4 regions of the Streptomyces sp. NPDC050743 genome follow, and region 4 is predicted to be linked to each of the others. Evidence: riboswitches for the same ligand, from Rfam matches in the RefSeq annotation. Region 4 holds a riboswitch; each other region holds the start of a gene.
What was found. Region 4 has a riboswitch for S-adenosylmethionine ahead of thrC (threonine synthase). Riboswitches for the same ligand answer to the same signal wherever they lie in the genome.
Positions count from the first base shown of each region.

Region 1: linked by a shared signal. The riboswitch ahead of ACIBJF_RS14660 (amino acid ABC transporter permease) and the one ahead of thrC (threonine synthase) in region 4 are both predicted to bind S-adenosylmethionine.
Region 2: linked by a shared signal. The riboswitch ahead of ACIBJF_RS37705 (DUF3293 domain-containing protein) and the one ahead of thrC (threonine synthase) in region 4 are both predicted to bind S-adenosylmethionine.
Region 3: linked by a shared signal. The riboswitch ahead of ACIBJF_RS22740 (aminotransferase class V-fold PLP-dependent enzyme) and the one ahead of thrC (threonine synthase) in region 4 are both predicted to bind S-adenosylmethionine.

Region 1 is NZ_JBITGJ010000011.1:128,189-131,388, forward strand. It holds gene ACIBJF_RS14655 (amino acid ABC transporter ATP-binding protein) at 1-146, opposite strand, end outside; gene ACIBJF_RS14660 (amino acid ABC transporter permease) at 143-1,123, opposite strand; SAM riboswitch class IV at 1,495-1,606, opposite strand; gene ACIBJF_RS14665 (glutathione S-transferase C-terminal domain-containing protein) at 1,685-2,572, opposite strand; gene ACIBJF_RS14670 (putative leader peptide) at 2,637-2,759, opposite strand; gene ACIBJF_RS14675 (NAD(P)/FAD-dependent oxidoreductase) at 2,912-3,200, shown strand, end outside.
Region 2 is NZ_JBITGJ010000063.1:13,161-16,360, forward strand. It holds gene ACIBJF_RS37695 (ADP-ribosylglycohydrolase family protein) at 1-72, opposite strand, end outside; gene ACIBJF_RS37700 (hypothetical protein) at 981-1,484, shown strand; SAM riboswitch class IV at 1,782-1,895, shown strand; gene ACIBJF_RS37705 (DUF3293 domain-containing protein) at 1,941-2,423, shown strand; gene ACIBJF_RS37710 (hypothetical protein) at 2,877-3,200, shown strand, end outside.
Region 3 is NZ_JBITGJ010000023.1:62,153-65,352, reverse strand. It holds gene ACIBJF_RS22745 (Lrp/AsnC ligand binding domain-containing protein) at 1-207, shown strand, start outside; gene ACIBJF_RS22740 (aminotransferase class V-fold PLP-dependent enzyme) at 259-1,635, opposite strand; SAM riboswitch class IV at 1,798-1,914, opposite strand; gene trpD (anthranilate phosphoribosyltransferase) at 1,991-3,055, opposite strand; gene ACIBJF_RS22730 (cytochrome bc complex cytochrome b subunit) at 3,175-3,200, opposite strand, start outside.
Region 4 is NZ_JBITGJ010000027.1:61,957-65,156, forward strand. It holds gene ACIBJF_RS25015 (MoaD/ThiS family protein) at 1-69, opposite strand, end outside; gene thrC (threonine synthase) at 157-1,440, opposite strand; SAM riboswitch class I at 1,458-1,598, opposite strand; gene ACIBJF_RS25025 (glucosyl-3-phosphoglycerate synthase) at 1,728-2,672, shown strand; gene ACIBJF_RS25030 (trehalose-6-phosphate synthase) at 2,747-3,200, shown strand, end outside.

The sequences.
Region 1 (3,200 bases), on a different contig from region 4:
CCGGAAGGGCCGATGACGACGGTGACCTCGCCGGGGCGCACGGTCAGGTCGATGCCGTCGAGCACGCGATGGGTGCCGTACCACTTGTGGACGCCGTGGACCTCCAGTGCGGCCGGGGTGGTCTCGAGGCTGTCGGTGGCGGTCATACGGCGGCCTCCCTGCGCAGCCGGGCCCGGAACTCGGCGAGGCCCGCGCGCGCCTTCTGCAGCGGGGTCGGCGGCAGGGTGCGGGTGGCGCCCCGCGCGAAGTACCGCTCGACGTAGAACTGGACGACGGACACGGCGCTGGTGAGGATCAGGTACCAGACGGTGGCGACCAGCAGCAGGGGCACGATGTCGCCGGGGTAGGTGCTGCCCATGGTCTGCACGGAGCCGAAGAGGTCGAGCAGCGAGACGTAGAACACCAGCGAGGTGCTCTTGATGAGGCCGATGAGCTGGTTGACGTAGTTCGGTGTGATGGACCTGAGGGCCTGCGGGAAGACGATCCGGGTGAACTGGTAGCCCTTGGGCAGGCCGAGTGCGGCGGCCGCCTCGTGCTGGCCCTGGTCGACGGAGAGGATGCCGCCGCGTACGACCTCGGCCGCGTATGCCGCCTCGTTGAGGCTGAGCCCCACCACGGCGACCGTCATGTCGGTGGCGAGCCTGGACTCGTCGAAGCTGACGAAGGCGGGGCCGAAGGGGATACCGAGGCTCAGCGTCTTGTAAAGGGCGCTGAAGTTGTAGAGGAAGATCAGGACGACGATCAGCGGCACCGAGCGGAACAGCCAGGTGTAGGTCCAGCTCGCGGCGCGCAGTACCGGGCTGCCGGACTGCCGGCCGAGGGCCAGCAGGACGCCGCCCAGGAGTCCGAAGACGGCGCTGAGCGCGGCGACTTCCAGGGTCACGAGGAGTCCGTCGAGGACGGTGGGGCGCAGGAACCAGTAGCGGAAGCGGTCCCACTGGTAGAACGGGTTCGTGGCCAGCCCGTGCAGGAACTGCGCGACGAGCACGAGGACGACGGCGGTGGCGATCCACCGTCCGGGCCGGCGCAACGGCTGAACTCGCTGTGCCTTCGGGGGCGTTGTCGGGGTGTCGGCTGGCGGCGCCTCGGCGAGGGAGACGGCGGCGCCTGGGGGTTCACTCATGGCGGGCTCCGGCGGAGTCGGACACCCCGGCTCGCGGCGCGCGGCTGCGGGACCGCTACGGCACTACGGCACGAGGCGGGGCACGGCGGCGCACGGGAACCGGGGGCTGGGCGGGCGCGACGGCACACCACGGCGGCGGTGTGCGTCAGGAACGCGAGGGCTGGAGAAGGGAGGGCTGGAAAGGGTCGTCAGCCCTGGCAGCGGGCAGAGCCCGGTGCGGTACACAGTGCGCTGTTGACGCGGAGCAGATCGACGGCGCGGTCGGCGACGAGGAGCCCGCCGCACGACCGTACGCAGCCCTGGGGGCGGCTCGCGGCCGTCCTGGGAGCTGCGTACATGGCGTCACCTGTCACTGTTCCGGCCCCGCGGGGCCCTCGCGCTTACCGAAAACGTCATTCCGGTCCGGTCGTCACCTGGGGCACCCCACCGCGGTGCGAGGGTTGCCGGTCAGCGAGCCAGGGCTTGGCGCTGACGCTCATGACCGTTCTGAGCCGTAAGTAAGGCAGTTGGCCGTTCGAATGTCAACGGCCGTCCGCGTGGTGGACGCCGCCCGACCGTTGCTCACCTGCGGGAAGCGTCCTGGGCAGCCGCGGCGTGGCGCGCCCAGTCCAGGATCTGGACGGCCGCTCCGGCGGCTTCCAGGCCCTGGCAACGGCCGTGGTGGCGGCGGGAGATGCCGTCGAGGTCGAGAGGGCGGCCGAAGGCGGGATGGGCGGCCAGGCGGCCGGCGTAGGCCCACAGGGCGCGGTGGCCGGCGATGCGGTGGACGGCGGAGGCGTCGAGGTGACAGCGGTGGACGGTGTCCAACTGCACCAGCGTGACCCACAGTTCGACGTCGGCCGCAGTGAGCCGGCCGTCGACCAGGTACTCCTCCGCGGCCAGCCGGTTGTCCAGCCGGCCCAGGGTGTCCAGGAGCACGTCCAGGGCGGCGGCCCGCCCGGCGGGGTCGATGCCGGCCTGCCCGGCGCGCTGCGCGGCCTCCTCGATGCCCTCGGCACACATCCGTTCGACGGCCTCGATCACCGACTCCAGGCCGCACGGGTACAGAGCGGCGCGGCCCTCGTGCGGGAAGCGGTCGAGGTCGCGCAGGATGTCGCGGGCGTGGGTGCTGACGATGCGTCCGGACCAGTCGTCGCTGAGCACGGGTGCGAGGGCCGGGCCGGTGTACCGGTGGGCGCTCGCCTCGTACAGCGGGCGCAGCGCGGAGTGGCCGCCGCCGGGACAGTCCGGTACGGCGGGCAGGACCGTGACCGGACAACTGCCGTCCAGGCCGAGGAGGTGGTGGCCGACGGCGAGGCGCAGCCCGTCGGGGCAGGCGGTCGACAGATGGAGCCGGTAGCGGTGCGGCACGGCGTAGTGGCCGCTGCGCGCGTCCCGGCCGATCCGGCCCCGGAAGACGGGGGTGGTGCGGTGGGCGGGCGGGAGGGTGGCGAGCGGAGTGGTGGACATGCGTCTCCCCGGGTGGTGGGCGTGCGGAGGTGCGGCGTCGGCCGAGGGGCGCGCGGCGCCCGGCTCAGCGGTGGACGCTGATCGCGCTGCAGACGCGCAGCAGGTCGATGTGCCGGCGGGAGGTGAGCAGGGGTGCGCGCAACGGCGTACGGCCCGCGAGGCCGGTGACCGTGTCGAGGCGCGTCATGATTCCCTACCTGTTCACTAGGATTCCCACTCCGGAGTGTCGATCCGGCGTCCGACGCCGTCAAGGGGGCGTCCACGCCTAGGACATGCCTGTGGCCGGCCGAGAGCGCCGGAGGTCTCCTCAGAATCTGCGCCATGTGACATAGTACTGTCGTGGCAAAGGGACTGACCTGCGATGTCGTGGTGGTCGGAGCCGGCATGGTCGGCGCGGCCTGCGCCCTGTACGCCGCGCGGGCCGGGCTCGACGTGCGGGTGGTGGACCGGGGCCCGGTGGCCGGCGGCACCACCGGCGCCGGCGAGGGCAACCTGCTCGTCTCCGACAAGGAACCCGGACCCGAGCTCCAACTCGCCCTGCTGTCCGCCCGGTTGTGGGCACGGCTGGGCGACGAGCTGGGAGCGGCGGTCGAGTACGAGCCCAAGGGCGGCCTCGTGGTCGCCTCCA
Region 2 (3,200 bases), on a different contig from region 4:
GAGCAGTACGCCCGCGGCCCGGTCGGTGACCAGGGAGTCCAAGTGGGGCTGGGGTTTACGGGCGTGGACCATGGAGCCTCCATGTGGTGTGGTGGCGCACGTTTGTGCCGAGCAGGGGGCGGGCGGGCAGCGATCCCAGGCGCAGTTGGGGTGGCGCAGCCGCAACTCGCAGGCTGAAGAAGTCGGTTCATCAACGGCTTGATGCTGCGCCAGATTGACACGGCACCTCAGTTATCGTCAAGGAGACGATAGTGAGTGGTTGTCAGGACAGGCAGCAAAGGGTTCACAGCAGTACTCGTGCGGCGAACGCGCCCAGTCAAACGGCGAGGGATGCCACGTCGACCGATGGGCAGCCGCCCTCGCCGACCTCGTGGCCATGTCTCCGAAGAGGCAGCGGCCGGTGCACGGGCCGAAGGCATCGCGATAGGGGCCGCAGCGTTTGGCTCGGGGACGGCGACCTCCCGCGGGAGGACGGGTGCACTTCAGTTGACCATTCTGAGCACGCACTCCGTCTGCTCGACGTGCCCCTCGAACTGGGTCGGTTAGACCCAGATCTCGTGCTCGTTGCGGTAGTGCGGCCACGGCTGGCCGGTTTGTCGTGCGGCGAGCAGGTGTCTGATACCTGCGGCCCACGAACCCGGCCGCTCGGCACTCGACCAGGTTGGGGTCGAGTGCCGAGCGGCGCATCTGCAACGTCCCGGCCGGGGTTATCGTGAGCCCGCCGGCAGAAGGACACACCGCAGCTGCTCCGCGCGGTGAATCTCCATTGCGACCTGCCCGGATTTCAGGTCATGGTTCCCGGGCGGGCGGACCCATCGCGCGTCCATGCCCGAGAGCTGGAGCAGTCGGGTGAGTGTGGGGCCAGAAGTCCGCCTGGCACTCGTCGATGCGCTCTACCTGATCGCGGGGTTTGCCAGCGGCTCGGGGTCAATAGCTCGCGGCCGACCAGGCGTATCGTCACGGTCCGGCAACAACAGCCCGTGCTCCGTACACAGCTGCCACTGTGGCTGCACGAAACTGCTGCACTGCCGGGGGGCTTCGTGCGTCGCTTCATTCTGCCCATCGCCGCCATCCTGCTGACCGCCGCTTGGGGGGGCGGCAGCACCGAAGACGCCAAAGCGATACCTGCGCACACCTCCTCCCGGCCGCCCGTTAAGAACCACGGCTCTAAGGCGAAGGCCACGCCTAGCGGACCTCGCACAGGCAAGCCGAAGCCGTCAGGGTCGGCGAAGAGCTGCCCGCCCACCCGAGACGTCCTCGTCTGGACGAAATCGGTTGGGGTGCCAGCCAACGCGCAGGCCCTGGGCAACTACAGCCAGGTGGACTGCTCGACGACCTTCCAGTGGCTGCAGCGCACGTCACCGACCGAGGCCGGCGACTGCACCGAAGCCGCGTGGGCGAGCGATAACCCCGGCTACAACGTCGACGCGGTCCCGGCCGCGCGATTGAAGAAGGTCCAGATGGCTGTCGGCCCTGCCTGCTGAAGCCACCAGTCGACGAGGTCGAGGCCCCCGCCAACTTTTCGGCGGCACGCGCAGGGTCGGGGCGACCGAGGGCCGCAGTGGTACTTGAATCGAACGCGCGTGAACGAGTTGCCGCCGGATGCCGCACGCCTACGCGTGATCCTGGCACACCCCGACGAGCAGGCACGCGTGGCGCTGATTTCCCGCTGTGGGCCAACGCGGGCGACGACGGCACGGTGCGGTTGTGGAGCTTCGGTGAAGGTGGCGAGGTGATCCAGTGGTGGACTTCGTGCCGGGTCTCGTGTCAGTATCCGTCTTGGTCATGAAGCCGATTGCGCCCCTGGACGAGCGTCGGCTGGCAACCTCGCATACCGCGCAAGGTGCTTTCCAGGGAAGACCAGGCCCCCACGGTCGTGGGGGTAAGCGCGGATCTCCCTGCCCGGCGGGTAAGGGGGTCCCTCTCGGACGGAGGCCCTCATGCCCGCTGACACACCGACCCTCAGAACGCCGCAGTGGACCCTCTACCAGCGGGCCGTGGTGGATATCGAGCTGCCCGAAGGAACGGTCCGAGTAGCACCGGCAGCGCCCGGAGTAGCGGTCGGCCCGTTTCCTGCCCCGCACGTCGCTACCATCCACATTGTTACGGCTCACAACCCTGGTGGCGGCTCCGTATCCCGGCAGGACAACGACCGCGCCCACCAAGAGCTGCTCGGCCTGCTGCGCCGACGAGGACTTCCGTTCTGGCCTGCTGTCGGCGGTGACGCGGACGGCCGATACACCGAGGACAGCGCAGCGATTGTTGGCATAAGCGACCACGAAGCATGCGTACTGGGCCAGCAGTTCGGCCAGGATGCGGTATTCGCCTGGTCGGCAACGACATGGAGGCTGCTTTCCTGCTCCGGAGCTGAGGAAGCACCAACACGCGGCTGGCAGGCAACCAGGCGGTCCCCGCAGGACTGACCCCGCCGGCCCCGACTCTGACCGTTCGGGTTGCCGTGCCCCTCAGAGCCAGATCCGACCACCTCGGCGCCCTTCGGCGGCAAGCACAGACCTCCACGGGGTCTGCCGAGAGGTCTCCGTACCAGCCCGAGGAGTGCCGCCGTGGCCCCACGCCCGCGATGCCCGCACTGCGCCGCATCACTCCAGACCGAACCTCCGCCGGATGCCGGCGCCGAGCATGAGGCCGGTCGCGGCCCGGTGACGAACCGGGCCCTGCACGTCATCGTCCACGAGGTGCATCCGGAGCCGTCGCTGTACGCCTGCCCCGACTGCGGGGGCCGCTGGCCGCGTGGAAGGCCTGCCTCGTCCGATCCGGTGCGCAAGCGTGTCCTGCCCTATCTGCGGGTGCGGACGAGGAGCGCCGTCCGCACCGGTCCGCTCCGCCAGACGACGCCCGAAAGGGAAGAAGACCCCGTGGACCTCGAAGACGCCATCAGCTCGCCCTACGCCCGCGTCGAGCGCGAATGGAACTCCGGTACCTACTCGATCGCGGTGATCTCGGAGCAGCCCTGCAACGCTGACACTGTGGAGGTGCTCCCCATCCCGGATCTGCCTTCCGGCATTGGTCCGGGGGAGGACTCAGAGCTCGACGCCCTTATCTGTGACGCCGCCGAGGACATGCTCCTGGGCGCCTCCTACGAACTCACCTCCACCTGGCGAGTCGTCGGCAACGGCTGCTACCTCGTCGGCGTCGTCATCCCCGACCGGGTCTTCGAGGAACAGGATGAGCGGCTCAAC
Region 3 (3,200 bases), on a different contig from region 4:
GAGTCGGTGAGCGAGGTCTTCTCCGTCACCGGCACGTACGACTTGATCGCGATGGTCCGGGTGCGGCAGCACGACGATCTCGCCGATGTCATCCCCGGCCGGATCAGCAAGATCCCCGGTGTGGAGGGCACGGACACGCATGTGGCGTTCCGGACGTACTCGCAGCACGACCTGGAGGCCGCGTTCTCGATCGGCCTGGACAACTAGGGTTCGCCCCGGTTGCCCACGCCATCCCCCGCACCCCCTCCGGGGCGCTGATCACACCGCCGGCACGCAGCGGCCGTCCTCCGTGCGGTACGTCCACTTCGCGCCCTCGGTCACGAGTTCCCGGACCGCGGTGACGAAGCGGTCGACGTGTTCGTCCGGGGTGCCGGCGCCGAAGCTCACGCGGACGGCGTTGAGGGACTTCTCGCCCGGCTGGGCCTCGGGGGCGCCGCATTCGCCCTGGGTCTGGGGGTCGGTGCCGAGGAGGGTGCGGACCAGGGGGTGGGCGCAGAAGAGGCCGTCGCGGACGCCGATGCCGTACTCGGCGGACAGGGCCGCGGCGAAGTGGGAGCTGTTCCAGCCCTCGACGACGAAGGAGAGCACGCCGACGCGGGGGGCGTCGTCGCCGAAGAGGGACAGCACCTTCACCTGGGGGACCTCCGCCAGGCCCGCGCGGACCCGGGCGATCAGGTGCCGCTCGCGCGCGACCAGGGTGTCCCAGCCGGCCTCGGTGAGCGCCTTGCAGGCCGAGGCGATGGAGTAGGCGCCGATCACGTTGGGCGACCCCGCCTCATGCCGCGCGGCGCTCTCGTGCCACTCCACGTCCACGCCGCCGTCCTGCCGCCGGGCGACCGTGCGGCTGGCCCCGCCGCCCGCCAGGTACGGCTCGGCCGCGCGCAGCCAGTCGGCGCGGCCGGCCAGGACGCCGGAGCCGAAGGGCGCGTACAGCTTGTGGCCCGAGAAGGCGACCCAATCGACGTCCAGGTCACGGACGGACACGGGGTGGTGCGGGGCCAGCTGGGCGGCGTCCAGGACGATGCGGGCGCCGTGCGCGTGGGCGGCCGCCGCCAGCTCCCGTACGGGCCACAGCTCGCCGGTGACGTTCGAGGCGCCGGTGACGCAGACCAGGGCCGGACCGCGGCCCCCTTCGACGGACACGGTGCGGTCGGTGAGGGCCCGCTCCAGGGTCGTGACGGCCTGCTGCGGGGTGCGCGGGGCGTCGAGGTAGGTGACCTGGGCGTCCTGCCAGGGCAGTAGCGCGGCGTGGTGCTCGGTCTCGAAGACGAAGACCTGGCAGCCGGCCGGGAGGGCCCGGGCCAGGAGGTTCAGGGAGTCCGTGGTGGACCGCGTGAAGATCACCTGGTCGTCGGGGCGACAGTCCAGGAACTCGGCGACCGTCCTGCGGGCGTTCTCGAACAGGTCGGTGGACAGCTGGGAGAGGTAGCCGGCGCCCCGGTGGACGCTGCCGTAGTACGGCGCGTAGGCGGCCACGTCGTCCCAGACGCGCTGCAGGGCGGGGGCGCTGGCCGCGTAGTCGAGGGCCGCGTAGGTGACCTCGCCGCCGGTGACGAGCGGCACGGTGACATCCCGGCCCAGAACGGGCAGCGGGGAGCAGACGAACTGGTCGGAGGCAGCGGTGAAGACGGACATGGGTGGACTCCCGTGAGAACGTACGCCGAAGACGACGTACGGAAAGAAGAGAAAAGGGGTGTGCGGAGGCGGGGCTCGGCGGCCCTATCGCATTCGCTTGCTCACGGAAGGCTCCCTCGACGACCAGGACCCCTGGTCCCGCGCTCTCAGCGGCGCGCGAGGGGTCCGCGCTTGCCGTAGACCTCGCTGCCTACGACCTGGTCCTCACCCGGGGCACCCCGCCACGGACGGAGGGTTGCCGGACAGCCGGCCGGGGCCGAATGGCTGTCACTCATGACCTGGTACAGGAACGTACGGGAAATGATCGTCGTCCCGCAACCCGAGTCCGGATCGCGGGACGATCCCCGGTGGAGCGCTAGGCGTTGCTCGCCGCCACCCACCGCTCCAGCGTCCGCTTCGCCGCACCCGAGTCGATCGACTCCGCCGCCATCGCCATCCCGTCCCGCAGCTGCTCGGTCAGCGGCGCGTCCGTGGGCCGCAGCGCGACGAGCGCCGCCGCCGAGTTCAGCAGCACCGCGTCCCGTACGGCCCCCGCCTCACCGTCGAGCAGGCGGCGGGCGACCTCCGCGTTGTACGACGCGTCCGCGCCGCGCAGGGCCTCCACGGGGACGAGGTCGATGCCGACGTCCCTCGGGTCGAAGGTCTGCTCGGTGACCTTGCCGTCCCGGACGACCCACACCCGCGAGGTGGCGGTCGTCGTCAACTCGTCCAGGCCGTCGTCGCCGCGGAAGACCAGGGAGGAGTTGCCGCGCTCGGCGAGGACGCCCGCCACGATCGGGGCCATCCGCAGATCCGCCACGCCGACGGCCTGGGCGCGCACCTGCGCCGGATTGGTCAGCGGACCGAGGACGTTGAAGGTCGTACGGATGCCCAACTGGCCACGGGCGGCGGCCACATGGCGCAGCGCCGGGTGGAACTTCACCGCGAAGCAGAAGGTGATCCCGGCCTCCTCGGCCACCTGCGGGACCCGCTCCAGCGGGAGGTTCAGATTGACGCCGAGCTTCTCCAGCACGTCCGACGCGCCCGACGCCGAGGACGCGGCCCGGTTGCCGTGCTTGACGACCTTCGCGCCGGCGCCGGCGACGACGATCGAGGACATCGTGGAGATGTTCACCGTCTTGGCACCGTCACCACCGGTGCCGACGATGTCGACGGTCTCCCCCGGCACCTCGATGACGTTCGCGTGGGCGTACATCGCGCGCACGAGCCCGGTGATCTCCTCCACCGTCTCGCCCTTGGCGCGCAGGGCCACGGCGAATCCCGCGATCTGCGCGTCCGTCGCCTCCCCGCGCATGATCCGGTCCATCGCCCATGCCGTGGCATCCGCGCTCTGGTCCCGGCCCTCCAGCAGGGCGTTCAGTACCTCGGGCCAGGAACGGCCCGCCGCGGTGTCGCCTCCAGCGGGGGTCACAGCGCTCATCAGCCGCTCCTGGTGTCGTGAGAAACAGTGTGATCCCAGCCTATCCACCCCCGGACACGGCGAAGGGCCCCGTCCGTAAGCCGGACGGGGCCCATCAGCGTGGCGTGGCGACGCGGGGATCAGTGGTGGCCGTGGCCGCTCGTGA
Region 4 (3,200 bases):
GGCGGCGACCTCGGCCTGACCGCCGGTGTAGGTGCGCAGGATGGTGGGGATGCGGACGGTGACGCTCATGCTTGTGACCTCCGGTGAAGGTGGGCGCCCGGAAGGGGCGCGGGGCACTGCGCGACCAGCCCCCGCGGCCCGCAGACGAACAACGACTCAGACGAGACCGGCGTCTCGGAAGGACTCCAGGGTGGGCCGAATGGTGGCGGTCAGCCCGGTACCGGCCACCGCGTCCAGCGTCTTCAGGCCGTCGCCGGTGTTGAGGACCACCGTGGTCTTCGCCGGGTCCAGGACGCCGTCCTTGAGCAGCTTGCGGGTGACGCCGACGGTCACACCGCCCGCCGTCTCCGCGAAGATGCCCTCGGTGCGGGCCAGCAGCTTGATGGCGTCGACGACTTCCTCGTCCGTCACGTCCTCCACGGCACCGCCGGTACGGCGCGCGATGTCCAGGACGTACGGCCCGTCGGCCGGGTTGCCGATGGCGAGGGACTTGGCGATGGTGTTCGGCTTCTGGGGCCGGACGACGTCGTGCCCCGCCTTGAAGGCGGTGGACACCGGCGAGCAGCCCTCGGCCTGCGCACCGAAGATCTTGTACGGCTTGTCCTCGACCAGACCGAGCTTGATCAGCTCCTGCAGACCCTTGTCGATCTTCGTGAGCTGGGAGCCGGAGGCGATCGGGACCACGATCTGGTCGGGCAGCCGCCAGCCGAGCTGCTCGCAGATCTCGTACGCGAGGGTCTTGGAGCCCTCCGCGTAGTACGGCCGCAGGTTGACGTTGACGAAGCCCCAGCCCTCGCCGGCCGGGTCGCCGATCAGCTCGGAGCAGAAGCGGTTCACGTCGTCGTAGTTGCCCTCGATGCCGACCAGCTCGCCGCCGTAGACCGCGGCCATGACGACCTTGCCCTGCTCCAGGTCGTGCGGGATGAACACGCAGGAGCGGAAGCCGGCGCGGGCCGCGGCGGCGCCGACGGCACCGGCGAGGTTGCCGGTGGAGGAGCAGGACAGGGTGGTGAAGCCGAAGGCGCGGGCGGCCTCCAGGGCCTGGGCGACCACGCGGTCCTTGAAGGAGTGGGTCGGGTTGCCGGAGTCGTCCTTGACGAACAGGCCGCCGGTGACGCCGAGTTCGGCGGCGAGGTTGTCGGCCTTGACGAGCTTGGTCCAGCCCGGGTTCAGGTTCGGCTTGTCGGCCACGTCGGCCGGGACGGGCAGCAGCGGCGCGTACCGCCAGATGTTCGCGGGGCCGGACTCGATGCGGCGGCGCAGCTCTTCGGTGTCGTAGGCGGAGAAGTCGTAGGCGATCTCCAGCGGGCCGAAACACTCCTCGCAGGCGAACACCGGGCCGAGGGGGACGCGGTGACCGCACTCGCGACAGCTCAGGGCCGCGGCGGGACCGAGGTCGACGGTGGAATCGGTGGAGCTTGCAACTGTCTGCACAGCCATGGAGGCGAGGCCCTTTCTCCTCATCTTCCTCACGACGCATCTCGCCGTGAGACGGATTTGGCACCTTCCCTGGCCGGGAGCCTCGCGTGAACGAGTTCGACTCAGGGGGGTTGCCGGGGCTTCATCGGGCCGTGTCCCTCTGCCCCTCTGGATGAGCGGTATGCAGTTGTGAGCGCGCGGTCGACCCCGACATGCGATGGTCACCGACGTTGTTCAAGACTGTAACCGAAGGCCAGGACAGTTGAGATAGTCGTCCGAACCGCGAGACACGTGAGGAGCCGCTGACTGTGCTGGAAGAAGTCGAGCGCTGGCTGGCCACCCGTTCCTGGTCGGTGACCGATCGCCCGCTGCACAAGATCCTGGCGGCCAAGCAGCGCACGGGCCAGTCGGTCTCCGTCGTGCTGCCCGCGCTCAACGAGGAGGAGACGGTCGGCGACATCGTCGCGGTCATCCGGCACGACCTCGTGGAGCGGGTCCCGCTCGTCGACGAGATCGTGGTGGTCGACTCCGGCTCCACCGACCGCACCTCGGAGGTCGCCGCCGCCGCGGGCGCGCGGGTCGTCCACCGGGACGAGATCCTGCCCCGCATCCCCGCCGTCCCCGGAAAGGGCGAGGTGCTGTGGCGCTCGCTGCTGGTGACCGGCGGCGACATCGTCTGCTTCATCGACGCGGACCTGAGGGAGTTCTCCTCCGACTTCGTCTCCGGGATCGTCGGCCCGCTGCTCACCGACCCAGGGGTGGACCTGGTCAAGGGCATGTACGACCGCCCGCTCGCCGGGACCGCCGGCCAGGGCGGCCGGGTCACCGAGCTGATGGCCCGCCCGCTGCTGAACATGCACTGGCCGCAGCTGGCCGGATTCGTGCAGCCGCTGGGCGGCGAGTACGCGGCCCGGCGCTCGCTGCTGGAGCAGCTGCCGTTCCCGGTCGGGTACGGCGTGGAGCTGGGCATGCTGGTGGACGCCCTGCACCTGGTCGGTCTCGACGCGCTGGCCCAGGTGGACGTGGGCGTGCGCAAGCACCGCCACCAGGACGGGCAGGCGCTGGGCCGGATGGCCGCGGCGATCTACCGCACGGCCCAGCTCCGGCTGGCCCGCGGCCATCTGATCCGCCCCACCCTCACCCAGTTCGAGCGCGGCGAGGACGGCTTCGAGCCGCGCACCTACTCGGTGGACACCGAGGAACGGCCGCCGATGGTGGAAATCGCGGAATATGCCGAGCGCAAGGTGGCGTGAACCGGTCGTATACGGCGGCGTGCCGGGCGTGGCCGTACGTTTGAGCGTTTCCGGGCCGGGCTAGGTTGAGGACCATGGCTTCCACGCAGGGTGCTGCCGAGAAGGCTCGGGTGCTGGTCGCGTCCAATCGCGGCCCGGTTTCGTACGCGGTGGACGAGAAGGGCTCGCTGCACGCCAAGCGGGGCGGCGGCGGGCTGGTGTCGGGGCTGTCGGCCATCGGGTCGGGCGCGGACTCGCTGTGGGTGTGCTCGGCGCTCGGCGACGGGGACCGTGCGGCCGTACGGCGCGCGGGCGACGGGCTGCTGCCGGACGAGGACACCGGCGGGCAGCGGGTGCGGATGCTCGACATCGACGCGAGCGTGCACTCCGACGCCTACAACGGCATCGCCAACTCGGTACTGTGGTTCGTCCACCACATGCTGTACCAGACCCCGCTGGAGCCGGTCTTCGACGCGGAGTTCCGGCGGCAGTGGGCGTCGTACGAGGCCTACAACCGGGCGTTCGCCGAGGCGCTGGCCGAGGCGGCGG